2 regions of the Lysinibacillus sp. NPDC092081 genome follow, and region 1 is predicted to be linked to the other one. Evidence: a T-box and tRNA genes for the amino acid it is inferred to sense, from the RefSeq annotation. Region 1 holds a T-box; the other holds one or more tRNA genes.
The links. A T-box is a leader RNA that pairs with one kind of tRNA and senses whether it is charged. The one in region 1 lies ahead of tyrS (tyrosine--tRNA ligase), so its partner is inferred to be a tRNA-Tyr.
Positions count from the first base shown of each region.

Region 2: it encodes a tRNA-Tyr, which carries the amino acid that the T-box ahead of tyrS (tyrosine--tRNA ligase) is inferred to sense. The anticodon was not compared.

Region 1 covers NZ_JBIVRU010000002.1:95,075-105,335, reverse strand. Annotated here, with positions in the region: gene ACIQLB_RS05310 (sensor domain-containing diguanylate cyclase) at 1-272, opposite strand, end outside; gene rpsD (30S ribosomal protein S4) at 731-1,333, shown strand; gene ACIQLB_RS05300 (alpha/beta hydrolase family protein) at 1,638-2,456, opposite strand; partial or broken gene ACIQLB_RS05295 (LysR family transcriptional regulator) at 2,728-2,920, shown strand; gene ACIQLB_RS05290 (CPBP family glutamic-type intramembrane protease) at 2,978-3,841, opposite strand; gene ACIQLB_RS05285 (TetR/AcrR family transcriptional regulator) at 3,844-4,431, opposite strand; gene ACIQLB_RS05280 (hypothetical protein) at 4,592-4,993, shown strand; gene ACIQLB_RS05275 (iron-containing alcohol dehydrogenase) at 5,389-6,594, shown strand; gene ACIQLB_RS05270 (cobalamin-binding protein) at 6,713-7,522, shown strand; gene tyrS (tyrosine--tRNA ligase) at 7,982-9,250, opposite strand; T-box leader at 9,335-9,539, opposite strand; gene ACIQLB_RS05260 (transglycosylase domain-containing protein) at 9,642-10,261, shown strand, end outside.
Region 2 covers NZ_JBIVRU010000005.1:212,019-222,279, forward strand. Annotated here, with positions in the region: gene glmS (glutamine--fructose-6-phosphate transaminase (isomerizing)) at 1-167, opposite strand, end outside; gene ACIQLB_RS11285 (PadR family transcriptional regulator) at 935-1,276, shown strand; gene ACIQLB_RS11290 (hypothetical protein) at 1,266-1,838, shown strand; gene ACIQLB_RS11295 (type 1 glutamine amidotransferase domain-containing protein) at 1,899-2,420, opposite strand; gene glmM (phosphoglucosamine mutase) at 2,559-3,911, opposite strand; gene ACIQLB_RS11305 (CdaR family protein) at 4,211-5,275, opposite strand; gene cdaA (diadenylate cyclase CdaA) at 5,268-6,104, opposite strand; gene ACIQLB_RS11315 (zf-HC2 domain-containing protein) at 6,254-6,880, opposite strand; gene sigW (RNA polymerase sigma factor SigW) at 6,893-7,456, opposite strand; gene rocF (arginase) at 7,590-8,495, opposite strand; tRNA gene ACIQLB_RS11330 (tRNA-Lys) at 8,680-8,752, opposite strand; tRNA gene ACIQLB_RS11335 (tRNA-Gln) at 8,765-8,839, opposite strand; tRNA gene ACIQLB_RS11340 (tRNA-Tyr) at 8,855-8,938, opposite strand; tRNA gene ACIQLB_RS11345 (tRNA-Val) at 8,953-9,028, opposite strand; tRNA gene ACIQLB_RS11350 (tRNA-Glu) at 9,102-9,176, opposite strand; tRNA gene ACIQLB_RS11355 (tRNA-Asn) at 9,295-9,371, opposite strand; gene mbcS (acyl-CoA synthetase MbcS) at 9,641-10,261, shown strand, end outside.

The DNA.
Region 1 (10,261 bases):
ACCATCTTCTGTTGATAAAAGCTAGCTTCAATCATTAACCATGACACAGCATTTAGTTTTGTTTCAATTGTTACAGTAGCCATCTCTTCAATCGGTATTAAAGAATTTCCTTCGAAACCGAGAAATGCCACATTTACAATTCCAAAGCGCTTCTTTAGACACTGTTTCAATGGGTTAAAATACCCATTAAAACCAGCTTGTTCCTTAGAACTCACCCAAATGCTTAAAACATCTGATTTTATATATTTTAGCGTTTGTAAATGGTCTGTCATGAAATCACCTTTTCTATATAACGTCCAAATCAATTACTATTAACTTATAGTATATTATACATAATTTGTGTCATTTTGACTATGTTATTCTATTTCACTTTTACATTTTACATATCACACTGTATCATTAACTATTTCCGACTATCGCAATATGTATAGAGAGGAAATTTTTACTATTATCCATTTTCAAAAATAATTAGCCTAATAATTGACGTCTATATAATAAGCAGTTACAATGTAGATTGTGTAAAATAAACGCAGCAGTGGTATGAGCTTATTACTGTATTTTATTCCTCTATTTTATTTAGTATAACTAAACAGATTCAAATAGATGGTGTATCGCGTAACCTAACGGCTGCATAGGCGAAAATACATGAAAATAAAATGCGTATAAGAATGGGTACTACTGGTTTTTGTTTTACAACAAAAAAACCAAATTTAAAGGAGGAGACAACAATATGTCTCGTTATACAGGTCCATCTTGGAAATTATCACGTCGTCTTGGTATCTCACTAAGCGGTACAGGTAAAGAAATCGAAAAACGTCCTTACGCACCAGGTCAACACGGTCCAAACCAACGTAAAAAATTATCAGAATACGGTTTACAACTTCAAGAAAAACAAAAACTTCGTCACATGTACGGCATGAACGAACGTCAATTCCGTACTCTATTCGACCGCGCTGGTAAAATGAAAGGTGTTCACGGTGAAAACTTCATGATCCTTCTTGAAACTCGCCTTGACAACCTAGTTTACCGTTTAGGTTTATCTCGTACTCGTCGTGGATCTCGTCAATTAGTAAACCACGGCCACATCTTAGTAGATGGCAAACGCGTTGATATTCCTTCATTCAGCGTAAAACCAGGTCAAACGATTTCTCTACGTGAAAAATCTCAAAACCTTGCTGTAGTAACAGAAGCAATCGAAGTAAACAACTTCGTACCTGACTACTTAACATTTGATGCTGACAAAAAAGAAGGTACATTCACTCGCCTTCCAGAGCGTTCTGAATTATCAGCTGAAATCAACGAAGCATTCATCGTAGAGTACTACTCTCGTTAATTAAATTGCTCTGCAAAGAGTAGTTTAGAAAACCCTAGAAAGCCTTTTATTCCAAGGTTCTCTAGGGTTTTTGCTTTTTATCGACAACGCTCAATATTATGGGGTTTCTTCTTTCTAGAGAATGGAAATAAAATTTAACATCCTCACAAAATACAAACACTCTAGGCTAATCATATAATTGAAAGTGTTTATATTGGCCATAATAAAAAGCAGCCATAATTTTAGTAGCTGCTCTGATTAAATAAAATACACGATTAATAAAAAAGAAATAATAATTGCCTATAGCAAACCCCATGATATTTTACTAAAGTACGATATCTAATAAATTGGTAACCTCTGTAAGAATATATGACCATTCTTCGGCATCGGGGTCAACCACTTTAAAGTGCTCAGCGGATGGGATTTCCACCATTTTTACCTGATCCCCAGAAGCATCCGCTACACGTTTGTAGTTATAACTAATTCCGATTGGCACATCAATGTCGAGCGAACCGTGAATAAGAACTTGTGGAACCTGAAGGGGTAATAACTGAATTGGAGAAGCTTGCTCATAACGCTCCGGAACCTCTTTAAGTGACCCACCTACCAAATCAGACACAGGATAGTTATTTGCTATACCGACTTCTGATAGACGTAAATGATGAACATCATCCATGAGTGCAAGATCGTTAACCCCTGCTAAGCTTATCGATCCTTTAAGAGAAAGTGGTTGAACAGTAGTTCTTAAAACACTATTTTCTGGTAGTTTTTCACGACCCGCTAACCATAAAGCTAGATGCCCTCCTGCAGAATGCCCAATAGTAATAACCCTGCTTAAATCAAGATGATTTTCTTCTGCTATTTGTTGTAAATAATCGGCTGCATTTGCAACATCAATAAATGTGCCCGGCCATCCTCCACCCTCATCTCCAACACGACGATATTCAATGTTCCAGGTAGCTATTCCCTTTGACGCCAAATCTTTTGCTACAGGTTCTATAATATCAAGGTTCCAAACATTTTTCCAAAATCCACCATGAATGACGATCGCAACTGGATAAGGACCCTCTCCTTCAGGGAGACGGAGATCCCCAAATTGCAACTGATTTTTTCCGTAAGTGAATCGTTTATTTCGTATACTCATATGAGCACCTCCATGTTTTTCTTGACTTTTTCATTCCAGATCTAAACGTGTTTAGGGTAACCTAAAAAAACAATATAAAGCAAATAGCCATAGGCAAGTTGACTAGAAATGGGAGAAGAAATGCATTTTTTCGTTATAACAAGGTACTTTAAAATAATACCCCGTTATGATTACATAAACTATGATCATACTTAACAACATAAATAAAATGAATGTTTTTGATAGGTGGTATAAGCAACATTTACTTATGGTGACAATTACGCAACTATAGGTGCTAGTAACAACGATAGACACAGGCAGCTTCACAAAAGCTGCACAAACTTTAAATATGACCCAGCTGGCTGTCAGTCATGCCATATTGAATATAGAGACACATTTAAGAGTTACTTTATTTTTTAGAGATCAAAAAAGGCTTGATTCTAACGGGCATTGGAGAACGTATGATATTCCATATTAGAGCTATTTAGGATAAGCGACAGCTACAATTACGCAAAGTCGAAATTGATTCATCGCTAAAACTTTCAAATTTTAACGATAACTGTTGTAGTTGATTTTGATACAATTTCCCTCTCTAGCTTTTTTCGTTTAGTTCGCAATAAAAGCCCTACCAATAGGTAAAGAATTGTAGTAATAATGCCTGCCGTTGGAGAAACAAGAAATTCTTTTCCCTGAGCAATTTTGATATAGCCATCGAGAATAAGTGGATTCACAAGCGCATCTTCTGTCATATGCATAAGGACAAGCGGCCAAATACTTTTTGTCATTAAATAAATTTCTGTATACATTACTGTCCAGCAAATCATCGTCACAATACCTATCAACGCAAATAGCCACCTATTTACAGGAAGTACACTGAAGATATCACTTTCTGATAAGAACACTAAAAAATACGGAATATGCCAAGCTCCCCATACACCGCCAACAATACAATACAACCAAAAATCATTTATTTTTAACGATGAAAGTTTACTTGTCAAATAACCTCTCCAGACGGATTCCTCAAAAAAGTTTTTAACAAATTGGATTAATAAACCGCCAACGAAAACCGAAACTAGTACATCTAAATTAAAATTCGAAAAATCCATCCATCCAAATATATAGCTTAATAGCAAAACTATAGAAGTGATGAAAGGATACACTAGGAGCGAGACAATATACCATTTTATGTTACCTTTCAAATTAGGTAATAAGCCTATATCTCGCCACCCATCTCCTGCAAAGACACGTAACAATATAGTTGTCAGCAGCGGGAATACCAGCCAAATGCCCATCCCAAGCGTGTCACCTTTAGGCTGTTCAGGGGTGAAGCGATCTACAAAAACACCAAACCATCCACACAGCAAAACAACAAATATAAAGATTATTAAGTTCCGTTTAGTTTTCATTTTCAATCCGCCTCCCCGTTTCCAAGGATTGAAATAACCCACATTGTATCAGGACAAGGAGTTTCGGGATGCAGCGCAATGTATTGGGCGATTCCTTGAATAGAACACCAAAACGCTACCGCAAGTGCTTCAGCATTTCCCTGTTTAATTTCACCTAACAATTGCCCCTTTTCTATTAACGGAATACTCTTTTTTATTAATTTACCTGCTTCCGTAAGCATTTCTTTTAAATCTTCCGACAAGGAATCAAGATGTTGTGCATTCTCCATTAGCACAAACATCTTTGCAGCAGACGGGTTTGTACGAATCCTGTCAAACAAATCCTCAGCAGCCGCTGTAAAAATTGCCAATGGCGATTCATTTATAAAATTAAAATCCATCTTAAGTCTTTCACACCCTATGCGTATTAGCTCTTCATAAAGCTTTTCCTTAGAGTCAAAATAATGGAAAAGTAACCCCATGCTCATATCAGCAGCTTTAGCAATATCAGCAACTTTCGTTTCACCATACCCCTTCCGAATAAACAAATCTAATGCAGATTGTAAAATCAAAGCTCTTCGTTGCTCCTTCTGTTCATGTCTAATCGACATTTTCCCCACCCTTTTATTGAAAATATTTTCATTGAAATAGTATTCAATAAAATTGCAAATATCCCTGAAAAGTGCCCTAAAAATAAAAACTTTAATAAGTTTTCATTCCCGTTTGTAAATATCTATTAAAAAGGAACCTTTTATCTTTATGGAAGTCTAAATGGAAAATATAGGAATAAAGGAGGAAATAATGGGGGTTTCTGAACTTACTGTGATGGTTGTAATTTATAGTGGGATCATGACTTTTTTCTTAGTACCCTTTAAAAGGCATCAAAGCAATGAAATTAAGCGTCCAATTACTTTTAAAGAAAGTCTACAGCATATCAGTTTTCATAAAAAGGCTTTCCTAGCTCTCCTTTTATTAGGCTTTTTGTTAGTAGCTATTTGGTTCGGTTATGAACAGAAGGTATATCATTTTAATGCTCACAGTGGTTATCCTCCTATAAGTTTAGATTCAAAAGCAATTTTCTATATGTGCGCATTACTAGGATATACGGTCATTCTTTATTTACTTCTTGCATTATGTATTTCCTTAAACATTTCAAAAAGAAAGATAATTTAATTTTAAATATTCGGTAAATTATAACGATTCATGTACTTTAAAATAGTAATTACACAATTAAAAAACAACTTAACCACTACTATTATATTAAAAACGAAACATCAGTTATTTACTATTCAATACTTCTTTAAAATAGAACACATTTCCAAAAAATATATTTTATTTTTATAGGAAAACAATTTTCAAACCTTTTTAAAATCAATACTCTTAGACAAATCAACCTTCCCTCAAACAAAAAACAAAGCTAACTTTTTTGTTAAATAATAACACGATTAAAATTAACAATTTTAATAAAAATACAAGTTGAACTTTTACAAAGAATAGAATAGTATGAATTTCGAAAGGTGGTTCGCCATCATTCAAGCAATAACAATTTTTTTAAAGGGGTTGGAAATATGTCAGACGTTCTAAAGCAATTTGTTATGCCGAAAACAAACTTATTTGGACCTGGAGCAATTCAAGAAGTTGGTAAACGCTTAAATGATTTAGAAGTGAAAAAGACATTAATCGTAACAGATGAGGGCTTACACAAACTAGGTCTCTCTGAACAAATTGCTAACATCATTATAGCTGCTGGAATTGATGTAGCAATTTTCCCGAAAGCAGAACCAAATCCAACAGATCAAAACATTGAAGATGGGATTACAGTGTATCATGCTGAAAACTGTGATTCGATCGTTTCTCTTGGAGGAGGTAGTGCGCACGATGCAGCGAAAGGTATCGGACTTATTGCTTCGAATGGTGGACGCATTCATGATTACGAGGGCGTTGACAAATCACAAAACCCATTGGTGCCATTAATCGCTATTAACACAACTGCTGGTACAGCAAGTGAAATGACTCGCTTCACGATTATCACGGATACAGCTCGTAAAGTGAAGATGGCCATTGTGGATAAACATGTTACTCCACTACTATCAATTAATGACCCAGAGCTAATGATTGGCTTACCTCCTGCTCTAACAGCGGCAACTGGTTTAGATGCATTAACACATGCAATCGAATCATTTGTATCGACAAACGCAACACCAATTACTGACGCTTGCGCTGAAAAGGTACTTCAGCTAGTTCCTGAATATTTACCACGTGCCTATGCAAACGGTGCAGATTTAGAAGCCCGTGAGCAAATGGTTTACGCACAATTTTTAGCAGGTATGGCGTTTAATAACGCTTCACTTGGCTATGTACATGCAATTGCTCATCAATTAGGTGGCTTCTATAATCTACCACATGGTGTATGTAATGCTATTTTATTGCCTCATGTTTGCCGCTTTAACTTAACAGCACGTACTGAGCGTTTTGCAAAAATCGCTGAATTGTTAGGTGAAAACGTTGAAGGATTAAGTAAACGTGATGCTGCTGAGAGAGCAATTGTAGCAATTGAAAATCTTTCTAAAGATTTGAACATTCCAAGTGGCTTCCGCGAATTAGGTGCGAAGGATGAGGATATTGAAATCTTAGCTAAAAATGCAATGTTAGATGTATGTGCTGCAACAAACCCACGTAAAGCAACTTTAGAAGACATTAAACAAATAATTACAAATGCGATGGGCCCTGTAGCGAAAAAAGAAGAATCACTCGAAGCTATCGCACTTTCTTAATAAGTAATCAGAAGGCATGTCTCTTGGCATGCCTTTTTTTATTGAGGAAAACATTCCGTCATTGTAAGTGACTTCAACACTCGCTATACTTTTCTTAAAAAGAATTGGAGATAAGAAGATGCGTTTAATCTCAATTTGTCCTAGTAATACCGAGCTTGTTGCATATTTAGGCCTGACTGATCAGCTTGTTGGTGTCGATGATTTTTCAGATTGGCCATTAGCAGTAAACGACTTACCTCAGCTTGGCCCAGATTTATCAATCGATATGGATGCTTTAGAGGCGTTACAGCCTGATCTTGTACTCGCATCCTTAAGTGTCCCTGGCATGGAAAAAAATATTGAAGCTCTACAAGCTAGAAATATTCCGCATATTATTTTTAATGCTAATTCTTTAGAAGAAATCGCACAGGATCTCCATACTTTAGGTAAAGCCTGCGGAGTTGAAGGGCGTGCAAAGGAAATTTCTGAGGAATATTTACAATGTATCGATTGTCTTCGCACAGTTGCTCAAACGATTCCTAAAAAACCTACTCTCTATTGGGAGTGGTGGCCAAACCCTATCTTTACGCCAGGTAAAATTAATTGGCTAACTGAAATTAGTGCCATTGCTGGTGGGGAAAATCTGTTTCAAGATGTAGAATTAGCAAGCGTGCAAACCGATTGGGCAGATGTAGTAAGACGCGACCCAAACTATATTATGATGGCTTGGGTCGGTGTTGCCTTTGAACGTATTCAACCGGCTAATTTATTAAAACGTGCACATGCACAGGAGCTTCAAGCTGTTAAAATGAAACAGCTTTACGTAATGGAGGAATGGCTTTATTGTCGTCCATCACCACGTCTTATAGAGGGTGCATTAAAGCTAGCGAATATGCTTCATCCCAAAGAATATAAGCACGTAAAGCTTTCTAGTTTTTTAGATAGCTAAAAGAAATCGTCAACGTAGTCTTTGTTAATATTGTAACGCTTTAAATGAGAGTGATTTCCGTTCCATGCTACTCGCTTCGCACAGGTAAATCATTGCTGGAGTTTCGTCTTATAACTATGACATACCAGAAGATACACGCTATGTGAAGTGGTTGATTGGAGTAGAGGCTGGGCGACATAATAAAGTAAAAGGATTCACACACTGTTTTGTGTATGAATCCTTTTTTGCTCTTTGGAAGGTGGATGTCGATAAAATTCAGAAGTTGGGTGATAAAACGTGAAAGTTAGTCGATAAAATTCAAAAGTTGGATGACATTTTTTAAAACGGCCGTCAATCCCTCGTTTTGCCGAAGACATACTTTATTTGCATCTTAATTTCATTGACACAATCGTTTTCCAACAAAACAAAATATCCCCTCAAATATTGAGGGGATGTTTCTTTTTGTTGTGTGAGTCTGGATTATACAAACTTCACCATATGGTATTTTTTCTTGCCGCGACGAACAATGCTGAATGCATCTTCTAAACGATCTTTGCCGTCGATTACATATTCTAATTCAGTGACCTTTTCACCATTCACGCTAATCGCACCATTCGTTACATCTTCACGAGCTTGACGTTTTGAAGGTGAAATACCCGCTTCCACTAGTAAATCCACGATGTTTTTATCTTCTTTCGCCATTTCAATAGAAGGAACATCTTTAAATGCATCTTTCATTTCATCAGCAGAAAGTGCTTTTAGGTCACCAGAGAATAAAGCAGCTGTAATGCGAATTGCTTGGTCTAATGCTTCTTGACCATGAATTAAGCGAGTCATTTCTTCAGCTAGTGCTTTTTGTGCCTTACGTAAATGTGGTTCCTCTTCTACAGATACTGCTAAAGCTTCGATTTCTTCACGAGAAAGGAATGTGAAGATTTTTAAGTATTTTACAACATCAGCATCCGCAGCATTAATCCAGAATTGGTAGAACTCGTATGGAGATGTTTTCTTACTATCTAACCATACAGCGCCACCTGCTGTTTTACCAAATTTCGTACCGTCTGCTTTCGTTACTAAAGGAATTGTTATACCAAAAGCTTTCGTCTCTTCCTCATGTGTTTTACGAATAACTTCTAAACCTGTTGTAATATTTCCCCACTGGTCTGAGCCACCTACTTGAATGCGGCAGTTGTAATGGTTGTATAAATGATTGTAATCAATACCTTGAATTAAAGTATACGCAAACTCAGTAAATGAAATCCCTGTATCTAGGCGTGATGCAATCGTATCTTTTGCTAACATGTAGTTCACGTTAATTAATTTCCCATAATCACGTAAAAACTCAATCGTATTTATATTGCCAATCCAGTCACGGTTATTAACTAACTGAGCACCATTACCATCTTCTGCAAACTCAAAAATACGCTCTAATTGACTACGGATACCTTGAACATTTTTATCAATTTGCTCAACTGTTTGTAATTGGCGTTCTTCAGAGCGACCCGATGGATCTCCAATCATACCCGTTGCACCACCAACTAACAAAATTGGACGGTGGCCAGCTTTTTGGAATCGACGTAGCGTTAAAAGAGGCACAATATGCCCAATATGCATAGAATCCGCAGTTGGATCAACACCACAGTATAAAGATACGGATTGTTCATCTAATAATTTGGTCATACCTTCAGCATCAGTTTGTTGGTATAACAATCCGCGCCATTCTAAGTCTTGAAATAATTCGTTTGTCATTTTTATTCCTCCTAAGTGTTTAATATTTCGTGCAGGGAGAATTATTTTAGAAATAAAAAAGTCCCTACACGCAAAAACATTGCATGCAGGGACGTTAATCACTAACGCGGTACCACCCGGCTTGAAGATGTCATCCATCTTCCTCTTCATTCAATCGCCTTTATCGCAGGCGCGCACGTCTAAGCTCCAAGCACGTAATTCGTCTCTACATTATGACCAGCTTTCACCAACCGCTGGCTCTCTAAACAGGGAATAATAGACACTACTGCAAGCTCTTCATCACTAGAAAACTATAAGCATTATTCTATACGAATCTTTTTCATTGTCAATAACTATGTTCGACCTAAATCAATATGTGCTATAATAGACAAGATTTTAGGAGGTCGATACATTGAAAGATTGGATTGAGAAAATCAATGCAAAGATCGATGAATTAGTTCAACAAAAATGGATGAAGAAATTACGTATTTCAGGAAGTGTTGCCTGGAACTTATTTTTACTATTTTTAGTCTTTGCATTGGTAGGTACTGTATTTGCCGGTTCAGTTGGCGCTGGCTATTTTGCGTCACTTGTAAAAGAAGAGCCACTACGCTCAAAGCAAGAATTACGCAATGAAATTTTTAACTACGATTCAACAAGTGAGATTTATTTTGCCAACGATATTTATATCGGAAAATTACGTACAGATTTGGACCGTCGAGCAACAACATTAAACAATGTCGCACCTGATGTTCTAAATGCGGTATTAGCGACAGAGGATGAGTATTTCCGTGAACATAACGGAATAGTTCCGAAGGCCGTCATCCGCGGGCTACTTCAAGACGTAACAAACTCTTCCACTCAAACTGGTGGTTCTACATTAACACAGCAGCTTATTAAAAACCAAGTATTAACAAACGAAGTGTCTTATGAACGAAAAGCAAAAGAACTTTTACTTGCTATGCGCATAGAGCACTTTATGTCAAAGGAAGAAATTTTAGAGGCCTATTTAAACATAGTTCCTTATGGTCG
Region 2 (10,261 bases), on a different contig from region 1:
TCACGTAAATCTGCAATACGACCCTTTTCTTTGAAGACTGTTACGCCATCTTCGTTACGTACTGCAATACCCGCTGAGTCATAGCCACGGTACTCTAGTTTCTCTAAACCTTTTAATAAGATTTCCTTTGCATCTGATTCACCAATATATCCTACAATTCCACACATAAATTTCTTGTCCTCCGATATCGTCAATTTGACGCAATGACAAACTAGACCTCAACTTATCGAATTTTGTGAATGTAAAAGCCATGCCAATTTTTTATATAAAATAAGCAAACTAATACATGCACATTGTTAACACTCATTCAGCCATCTGAACAGTACCCATTCGATACGTGCGGTTTATCTATTTATCTATTGCTTTAACTATACCTTCTCCATTTTCTGTACATTCAATCACTCAAATGCTTTCAAAATGAAAAGTGACAATCGGGTATGTCGATTGGGAGGCATCCGCCGAATTTTCGATAAACCTCCACCTCGTCTGCTGAAGATTGCTTCGTCCAATTTCTTCAGCTCAGGCGCTATAATTGTTTTCCGATTTTGCGCTTTCTTCCCTCCTTATGCGCTCGTTAAATGATAAGGTCGGACCTCATATTCAACTTATACATCATACTCAATCATATGCTGTACGTCAAATTTTCGTTATAAAAAACACCTATTTACCCTACTTTTTAGTGACGAAAAGTAGACAAACAATCTGCTATAAAGCATTATCTTAAAATTCTCAATAAAAATATGATAATTTTTAACAAATATTTTTGGTTATGGATTTATTTTGAACAGAACCGAAGATGAATTGCTCCAAAATAAACATGCATCTGAACGAAAACCTCATTTATTAATCGCTTGACAAAGCCACTACTTAGCAATACTATATACAGTACTTAGCAACACTTAGTACAGGTAAAGCTAAGCCTGGGGGTGAGATCGTGGATAATCTGAGTGAAATGCTCAAAGGAGTTTTAGAAGGTATTGTATTAGAAATCATCAGCCGTGGTGAAATTTATGGTTATGAGATTGTCAAATATCTCACGCAGATGGGGTTCGAGGGCATAGCTGAAGGCACTGTTTATGCGTTACTTATGCGGTTAGAAAGAAATCGTCTTGTCAATATTGTCAAAAAGCCATCTGAAATGGGTCCACCAAGGAAATTTTATACGCTTAATGAACAAGGGCGAGAAAAATTGATGTCCTTCTGGGCTAAATGGGATTTTTTAAGTAGTCGTATTGAAATTTTAAGAAATAATGGAGGGAACAAACATGAGCTTTAGTCGTGAAATTCAGGAGAGAATTAATCGTTTTTCGAAAGAACAATCCCAGAATTATTTGCAGGACGCTGAAATGACTTATATGGAAAAGTTGCGCAAAAAAAGTGGGCAAACTAAACGTAAAATCGACAAGCAACTGTCCAAGTTTAAAGGGCGTTCCGATCAGGGACGAGAGGCGCAAGACGACATGATATTATATATGAGCGATTATATGAATGATTTGATGTCACAAGGTTTTACGGAGCAGGAAGCTTTTAATAAGGCTAGCGAGGAATTGAAATTCGCTAGTAACTCTGAGCAATCTGAGGATTTAAATGAACGCTTCCAGCAGTATTACGAAAATCGTGATCCCGCAGATTATGAGGCGATCGGGTTATTTTATGGTGGCTTCCTGTTTTTAGGATTAGGTATCGGTGGATTAAGCGGTTTTCTAACTGGCGGTGGATATGAAGCTTTTTTTGACAGAGGCTGGATTGACACGGCAATCGGCGCTGGAGTTGGCATTATCATTGGTATCGGACTTGGGCAAATTACCAATGCTATTATAGCGTTGAAAAAAAAGTAGGATTGTTATAATTGATTTGAAGATAAAAGGCACAGGCAAATTCACTTGTGCCTTTTAAGCTTAGCCTTCTTTATTCTCCAATAATTTTACAATTTCTCGATTAAATGCTGGTAGATCCTCTGGTGTACGACTAGTTACTAATTGTTTTTGGCAAACAAACACTTCCTCGTCATGGAATATCGCACCAGCATTTTCTAAATCTACTCGAATTGATTTGTAGCCAGTTGCGTCACGACCATTTAATGTTTTTGCAGTAATGAGTAATTGAGGTCCATGACAAATGGCAAAGGTTGGTTTCATATCGTCCATAAACTCCTTTACAAATGCCACAATACGATCATCTACGCGTAGTATATCAGGAGAAAAACCACCAGGGATGAACAATGCATCAAATTCTGAAGCATTTACCTCATCGATCCCTTTATCAATCTTTACTTTCTCTCCATTTTTACCTTCTACCTCAATGCCTGCTGTTGTATCAATCGTTATTAGTTCATGACCTGCCGCTTCTAATGCTCCTTTAGGACTCGTATATTCAGCGTCCTCAAACATATTGGTAATCACTGTAGCAATTTTAGCCATTGTTAATACAACACTCCTTGTAATTGTGACTCTGTACTACTGTTCCCATTCTCTTCGAAAACATTCATTTTTCCGTTGGCAGAGCTTTCAATAAAAAAGAAAAACTCGACCTCCTATTAAAGGAAATCGAGTTACTATTTATTCTGTTAAGCCCATTTCAGTACGGACAACATCTGCTATACGCTCTACGTAATGTTCGCAGTCTTCCTCTGTCGCTGCTTCCACCATTACTCGTACAAGTGGCTCAGTACCAGAAGGACGCACTAACACGCGACCGTTACCAGCCATATCTACTTCTACCTCAGCAATCACTGCAGCAACTTTTGCATTTTCCGTCACAGCATGCTTGTCTGTTACACGTACGTTGACTAAACGCTGTGGGAAAATTTTCATTTCAGAAGCAAGCTCGGACAGTTTTTTACCTGTAGATTTCATAATGTTGACAAGCTGAATACCAGTTAATAAGCCATCACCAGTTGTGTTAAAGTCTAAGAAAACAATATGACCCGATTGCTCGCCACCTAGATTATAATCATTAGCACGCATTTCTTCCACGACATAACGATCACCTACAGCTGTTTGTACACTATGCATGTCATTATCTTCAACAGCTTTATAGAAGCCCATGTTACTCATAACTGTCGAAACGATTGTTTGCTTTTTCAAGCGACCAATTGCATTCAAATGCTTCCCAATGATGAACATAATTTGATCACCATCAACAATTTTACCATTTTCATCTACTGCGATTAAACGATCACCATCGCCATCGAATGCTAAACCAACATCAGCACCCTTTTCTGTGACAAATCTAGCTAACCCTTCTGGATGTGTTGAGCCGACACCGTCATTAATGTTTAAGCCTGTTGGTGAGGCACCCATCGTTGAGATATCCGCTTCTAAATCTGCAAATAGGTGTGTAGCTAGTGAAGACGTAGCACCATGTGCACAATCTAATGCTACATGGATGCCATCAAATTCTTCAGTCACTGTTTGTTTTAAGTATTGAATATATTTTTGTCCACCCTCGAAGTAGTCACTCACAGAACCTAAATCAGCCCCAATTGGACGTGGCAATGTATCTTCTTGTGCATCTAATATTGCTTCGATTTCGGCTTCTTGCGCATCTGTTAGCTTAAAGCCATCAGGACCGAAAAATTTAATACCATTGTCAGCAACTGGGTTATGTGAGGCTGAAATCATGACGCCTGCATTTGCGCTCATTATTCGAGTAAGGTAAGCCACACCTGGTGTCGAAATAACACCCAGACGCATTACCTCTACCCCGATTGATAAAAGACCAGCTACAAGTGCACCTTCAAGCATTTCACCTGAAATACGTGTGTCACGACCGATTAAAACCTTTGGACGGTCAGTTGCATCTTTCGTTAAAACGTAGCCACCTACGCGGCCAAGTTTAAATGCAAGCTCCGGTGTTAATTCACTATTCGCGACGCCACGGACGCCATCTGTTCCAAAATATTTACCCATTTTGATTATTCTCTCCTTCAATGCAAGACGGTAGTCACGCTTGTCTACACTGACAACTAGACCACTCGTCTGCTTACTTTTGGAAAAGTCTATTTTCGTTCATTCCTTGGTAACTATTAATTATGCCCCATGTAATTTACCTGGACTTTAAATCGGCACAGATAAATTTAGCCTAGGGTATTTTGATTTTAGCCTGAGCAACTTTTTCTCGTTAATGTTTCTAATCCGAAAATGAATACCCTTACCGATAGAGAACGAAATCTCTACTGAATCAAAATAAAATTATAGTCAGTTATTGTTTAAGAATCAATATCTTCTGTTTTCTCAGTAGGCGACGTATTGTTCTCAGAAGGAGTGCTAGATTCCTCCGAAGGGTTCGAAGGAGTAGGTGTAGGAGTAGGAGTCGTTGTTGTTTTTTCCTGCTCTTCCTTCGTAATATCTGCTTTCACTTTAATTTTTGATTCAGATATTTTTGTCACACCTTCTGGTAATTTTACATCAAATTCATAAGTTTTTGATTCTGTAATTTTTGACAGGTCAACCTCTAGTGGTATTGCAGCTAAAGCATCTATAATAGATTTTCTACCGTATACTCTCACCTTTGCGGGACTCAATGTTAATTGGTTGACGGTAATACCATTAGCCGCTTTCCCTATTTCCTTCAGCACAACAGGTAACTCTCTGCTGTATGCTCCAATATCTACTTGTACCTTCACAGTTCCCGGTTCAATCGTCACGTCTAACTTATTTAAATCACGATCTAGTACTTTAACTGCCGCTACCTGTGAGAACGGTTCTTTCAAGCCTTGTTCACCCGTTACAGTAGCTTTTACATAGCTAATGCTTTCAATTGCACTTTTGGCACCTGTAACATACACCGTAGCTGGATTAGCAGTCATGCCGTTTACAATATATCCTTCTTCAATTAAACGATTACTCATCTCAGGGTCAACACGAAACTCTTGTGTGACCTTTTCCTCAATGTTTACATTTACAGTTGCAGGGTCTAATGTAACTTGCAACTTATCAGAAATATTTTCGTATTGTAGTTTAACATTATGCTTACCTATAAGTAATTTGCTTAAATCCACAAATACAGAAAAATCTTTCGTTGCCTTTGTTTGTATAACAAGTGGCATTGGACCTTTTATCGTAACATCCACCGTCTTTGGTATCCCTGTTACAATGAGGTTCTTATCGTCATAAAAAACATCTACCGGTACATCGCGAATTACCTCTGTTTGCTCACTCGTTATTGTTTTATTTGTAGGAGATAATTCGGTACGAACGGAGAAAAATAACAACAAGGCTAAAAATAGCGCAACGATTCGTAACACCCAAGGGCTATCCATCATTTTATCCATTCTTTTTCCCCCTCCAAGTTAACTTAGAGGCTGCATTTGATTCCTGTGCTGATCCAAACCACATTTTACGTAACAGTTCTTCGAATTCCTCTAAAGCAAGATTTCGATGCAGATTACCATTTAGTGTAATACTAATGGCACCAGTTTCCTCTGATACGACTATAGTAATGGCATCTGTCACTTCACTTAATCCAAGTGCAGCACGGTGGCGTGTCCCAAGCTCTTTTGAGATAAAAGGACTCTCAGAAAGCGGTAAATAACAAGCTGCTGCCGATATTTTATCTTTCTGCATGATAACTGCCCCATCATGAAGCGGTGTATTAGGTATAAAAATGTTGATAAGTAACTCAGATGAAATCTCAGCATTTAGACCTATGCCCGTTTCGATATATTCATTTAGACCAGTTTCTTTTTCAATAGAAATTAACGCCCCTATACGACGTTTGGCCATATAACTAACAGATTTCTTCATAGCTTCAATAAGCCTTGTTTGTTCTTCCTCGACTTGACTAATTGAACGTTGGAATAACTTCCCTCTACCAATTTGTTCAAGACCACGTCTTATTTCAGGTTGAAAAATGATAATAATTGCCAAGAAACCGAACTCGATGACTTGTTTTAACATCCAACCTAACGTTTCTAACCCAAAAAAGTCTGTAGCAAGGCGCGCAATAATAATTACGAAAATTCCTTTTAATAATTGGACAGCCTTCGTACCTTTAATGAGGGTTAAAATTTTATAAATAACGTACCATACGAGCAGTACATCTAATAAGTTAATAACAATATTCACAGGTGTTAAATTAGCGAAATGTTCGATAATTTGCACGTGGCATCCCCCACTTTTCATTGCGAATCCATACACATTTAAGTATAGCACATTCTTAACAAATGTAACTTTTTTCAAATAAAAAGTCTACTCAAAAGAGTAGACCTTTCAGCCTCTCACGTGCACTATCTATTAGGACGTATAGAGTGTTATTTAGTTGCTTGCTTCTCCTCGAATGTTACAGCAGACTTCACTGAGTTTTTAATCGTATACCAAAGCCATTCGAATACTTCGTCAATTTCTTCTATTTTTCCTGAAACAACTGCCGAAGATGCCATATACTGTCCATTAATAACAGTGACATTGCCATCCACTTCACCCTCAACAATTAAATCACCATTTTTAACAACAATATCGCCTTTTACAACTTCTCCCTTCGGCACAATAACCGTTTGACCTTCAACAACTAGGTTTGGCTGTTTGGTCACGGAGAACTGTTGATCATCCATGAAACTACCTAGTAAAGTTGCACTCATGAATAAACAAAATACTGCTGCTGCCACAAAGAATGGATGCCGGCGAATCCATTTTTGCATGCCTACACGACTTTTGGGTTTCGGTAAACGAGCCATCACGGCTTCTTCAAAATGCGGAGGCGCTGTAATGTGGGAAGCACTCTTCACAAAGGCGATTGTTTCACTTAATTCCTGCATCAATTGTTTACAATCACTGCATGTATGCAAATGTCGTTTTAACTCTTGCTCATGCTCACGACTAATGTCACCATCTAAATAATCATGGATATAGTCTATTACATGCTCTGGACAAGTATTCATGACGCTTCCCTCCTACAGATTGTTTAATTGCTTACGTAATGCTTCACGTCCGCGGTGAATCCTCGTTTTCACCGTTCCAAGAGGCATATCTAAAATCTCGCTAATTTCCTGTAATGATAATTCTTCAATATATTTCAATACTATAACTGAACGATATTTATCCGGCAAACGGCCAATCTCATATTGAATGCGATCTTGCAATTCCATTTGCTCTATCTGTTCCTCCGGTAGCTGGTCATCTGCTGCGATCTGCGAATACATATCAAGCCCTTCTGTACCAGCTACTTCCGCATCTAAATAGTAATCCGGCTTTTTCTTCCGGATACGGTCTATACAAAGGTTTGTCGCTATGCGATAAAGCCACGTTGAAAATTTTCTTTTCTGATCAAAAGTATGCAAGTTCATATAGGCACGAACAAACGCTTCTTGTGTAATGTCCTCAGATTCTTGTTTGTTCCCTAACATCCTATAGCATACTTGGTACAGTTTGTGCTGATAGAGACTCACAATATCTGCAAATGCGTTTTGATCGCCTTTAAGCACTTGTTTTATTTTCTTGTTTACTAACGCATCCATTGTGTTGATTTCTCCACCTTTACAACTGTCTTATACTTTACGGCCCATCGATAAGAAAAGTTTCATTTTGTTATTAATTATAACAAAAGATTTTTATAGATTGTGGCAATAGGCAATTTTTTGTCAAATTTCTTTAAACTAGGGTTTCACCTAATAAGGAGCCCATTAACGCTACCGCAACATCAGCTGTTCTATTCTTTTCATCTAAAATTGGATTAACCTCAACAAATTCAGCAGATGTTAGCATACCTGATTCCTGAAGCATTTCCATCGCCAAGTGGCTTTCTCGATATGTAATACCACCAGGTACAGGTGTCCCAACTCCTGGAGTATAAAGTGGATCTAACCCATCTAAATCAAGTGATAAATGCAAACCATCTACATTACGCTCTCTTAAATAAGCAAGAGCGTCTTCCATTACACGTGTCATTCCAAGACGATCTACCTCGTGCATTGTATACACTTTGATTCCTTGCTGACTTATTAAGTCACGTTCTCCCGGATCTACGGAACGTGCTCCAATAATAATGACATTTTCAGGTTTAATTTTTGGTACATCATTACGAATTTTCACTAAGCGTTCATGACCGAGCCCAATGCTAACAGCTAACGGCATACCATGTATATTGCCAGACGGTGTCGTTTCAGGTGTGTTTAGGTCAGCATGCGCATCAAACCAAATAACGCCTAAATTTTTATAATGCTCACCAAGCCCTGCAAGTGTGCCAATAGCAATGCTATGGTCGCCACCAAGTACAAGCGGAAACGCCTTTTGTTCAATTGCTTCATTTACGCGGTTTGCTAAGGATGTACTTACATCGATAACTTCCTCTAAATTAAGTAGCTGTTTATCAACAATAGTGCCTTCTTCCTTTTGACTAACACGTATATCCCCTTGATCATGTACTACATGCCCAATAGCTTCTAAGCGTTCTACAACACCTGCATAACGGATAGCACTTGGCCCCATATCTACCCCTCTGCGAGTTTGCCCATAATCAGTTGGTACCCCAATAATAGAAATATTTAGTTTATTCATCTTTTCATACCCCCTTTAAGTTATAAGACTATTGTAAAGCCTATATCCTCTCTGGCTCAACCTTACAATTTCGTGAATATTTATACAATTAAATAGCGCATAAAAAAATCTCCTGCTGTTTTCAGCAAGAGATTAGTATCTGTAGTTAATGTTACACTTTTGAATATGCTTTATTCTATAAAAGTGAGCCATGAAGGACTCGAACCTTCGACCCTCTGATTAAAAGTCAGATGCTCTACCAACTGAGCTAATGGCTCAAAATATAAAAATGGCTGGGGTACTAGGATTCGAACCTAGGCATGACGGAATCAAAATCCGTTGCCTTACCGCTTGGCTATACCCCAATCATTTATAAAAACTGGTGGAGGGGGACGGATTCGAACCGCCGAACCCTAAGGAGCGGATTTACAGTCCGCCGCGTTTAGCCACTTCGCTACCCCTCCGAAATAACACATTATGGTGGAGGATGACGGGCTCGAACCGCCGACCCTCTGCTTGTAAGGCAGATGCTCTCCCAGCTGAGCTAATCCTCCATAGAAACAGGTGTTTATTTCTTCACAGTTTATTTTCTTTTTAAGCCTTTGCATTACTACAATGCTTTAAAAATGGTGACCCCTACGGGATTCGAACCCGTGTTACCGCCGTGAAAGGGCGGTGTCTTAACCACTTGACCAAGGGGCCATTTCTTATGTCTCAAACAAGACAATATTTATATTAACATTACTTTCTTCCCAATGCAACACTTTTTTTATAATTTATTATATGTATAACATCATTATTTTAAAAATGGGCAAAAAAATGGCTCCGAAGGCAGGACTCGAACCTGCGACAACCTGATTAACAGTCAGGTGCTACTACCAACTGAGCTACTTCGGAACAATACTATTCAATTTGGTTTTTAAAACCTCTCTCAGTACATTTATTATTATAGCAAGCATTATAAATTATGCAATACTTTTTGTGAAAATTTTTATATTTTTTGTCGAAACTTTCCTGTACATTAACCAGAATCCTAATAGTTCTCTATTAAATCTAATATTTCTATTTTATGTACAGAATATTCTTGCTGTATATTATTGTAATTGTTAAAATGAAAATAGTTTTAAGAATTTTCTATTAAATTTGTTTGGGGGAGGAATGTTCACATGGTAACAAACGATTTAATTGCACCAGAGTTCTATAATATTACAGAGGAATTGGAGAAATTTTCTCACGATAGCGATCGTCAAGCAATACGATGGTTAAATACTCAACAGGATCGCCGAACAATTTCCTATATTGAACTTGTTCAAAAAATGAATCAATACGCGCATGCCTTGACGAAGAAGGGGCTTCAAAAAGGTGATCGCGTATTAGTTATTATTCCACGTCTGCCTGAGGCTTATTTTGTTTTCCTTGGCTGTCTAAAGGCTGGAATTGTTCCTATTTCATGTTCAGAAATGTTACGTGCAAGTGATTTAGAGTATCGTATGGAGCACTCTTCTGCAAGGGCAGTAATTGCCTATGAAGCGTTCACTGGTGAGATAGATCGTATTACTTCTTCAGTAGAAGCTTTAAATAATAAATTGGTTATAGGTACTGTTACAGGTGATTGGACATCTTTAGATAAATTGGCAAGTACACAACCAGATACATTTACAGCAGCTGCTACTAAAAGAGACGATATGGCATTTCTTTCTTATACATCTGGCACCACTGGCAAACCAAAAGGAGTTGTCCATTCACATGGATGGGGATATGCACATATTAGAACAGCCGCTTCTCAA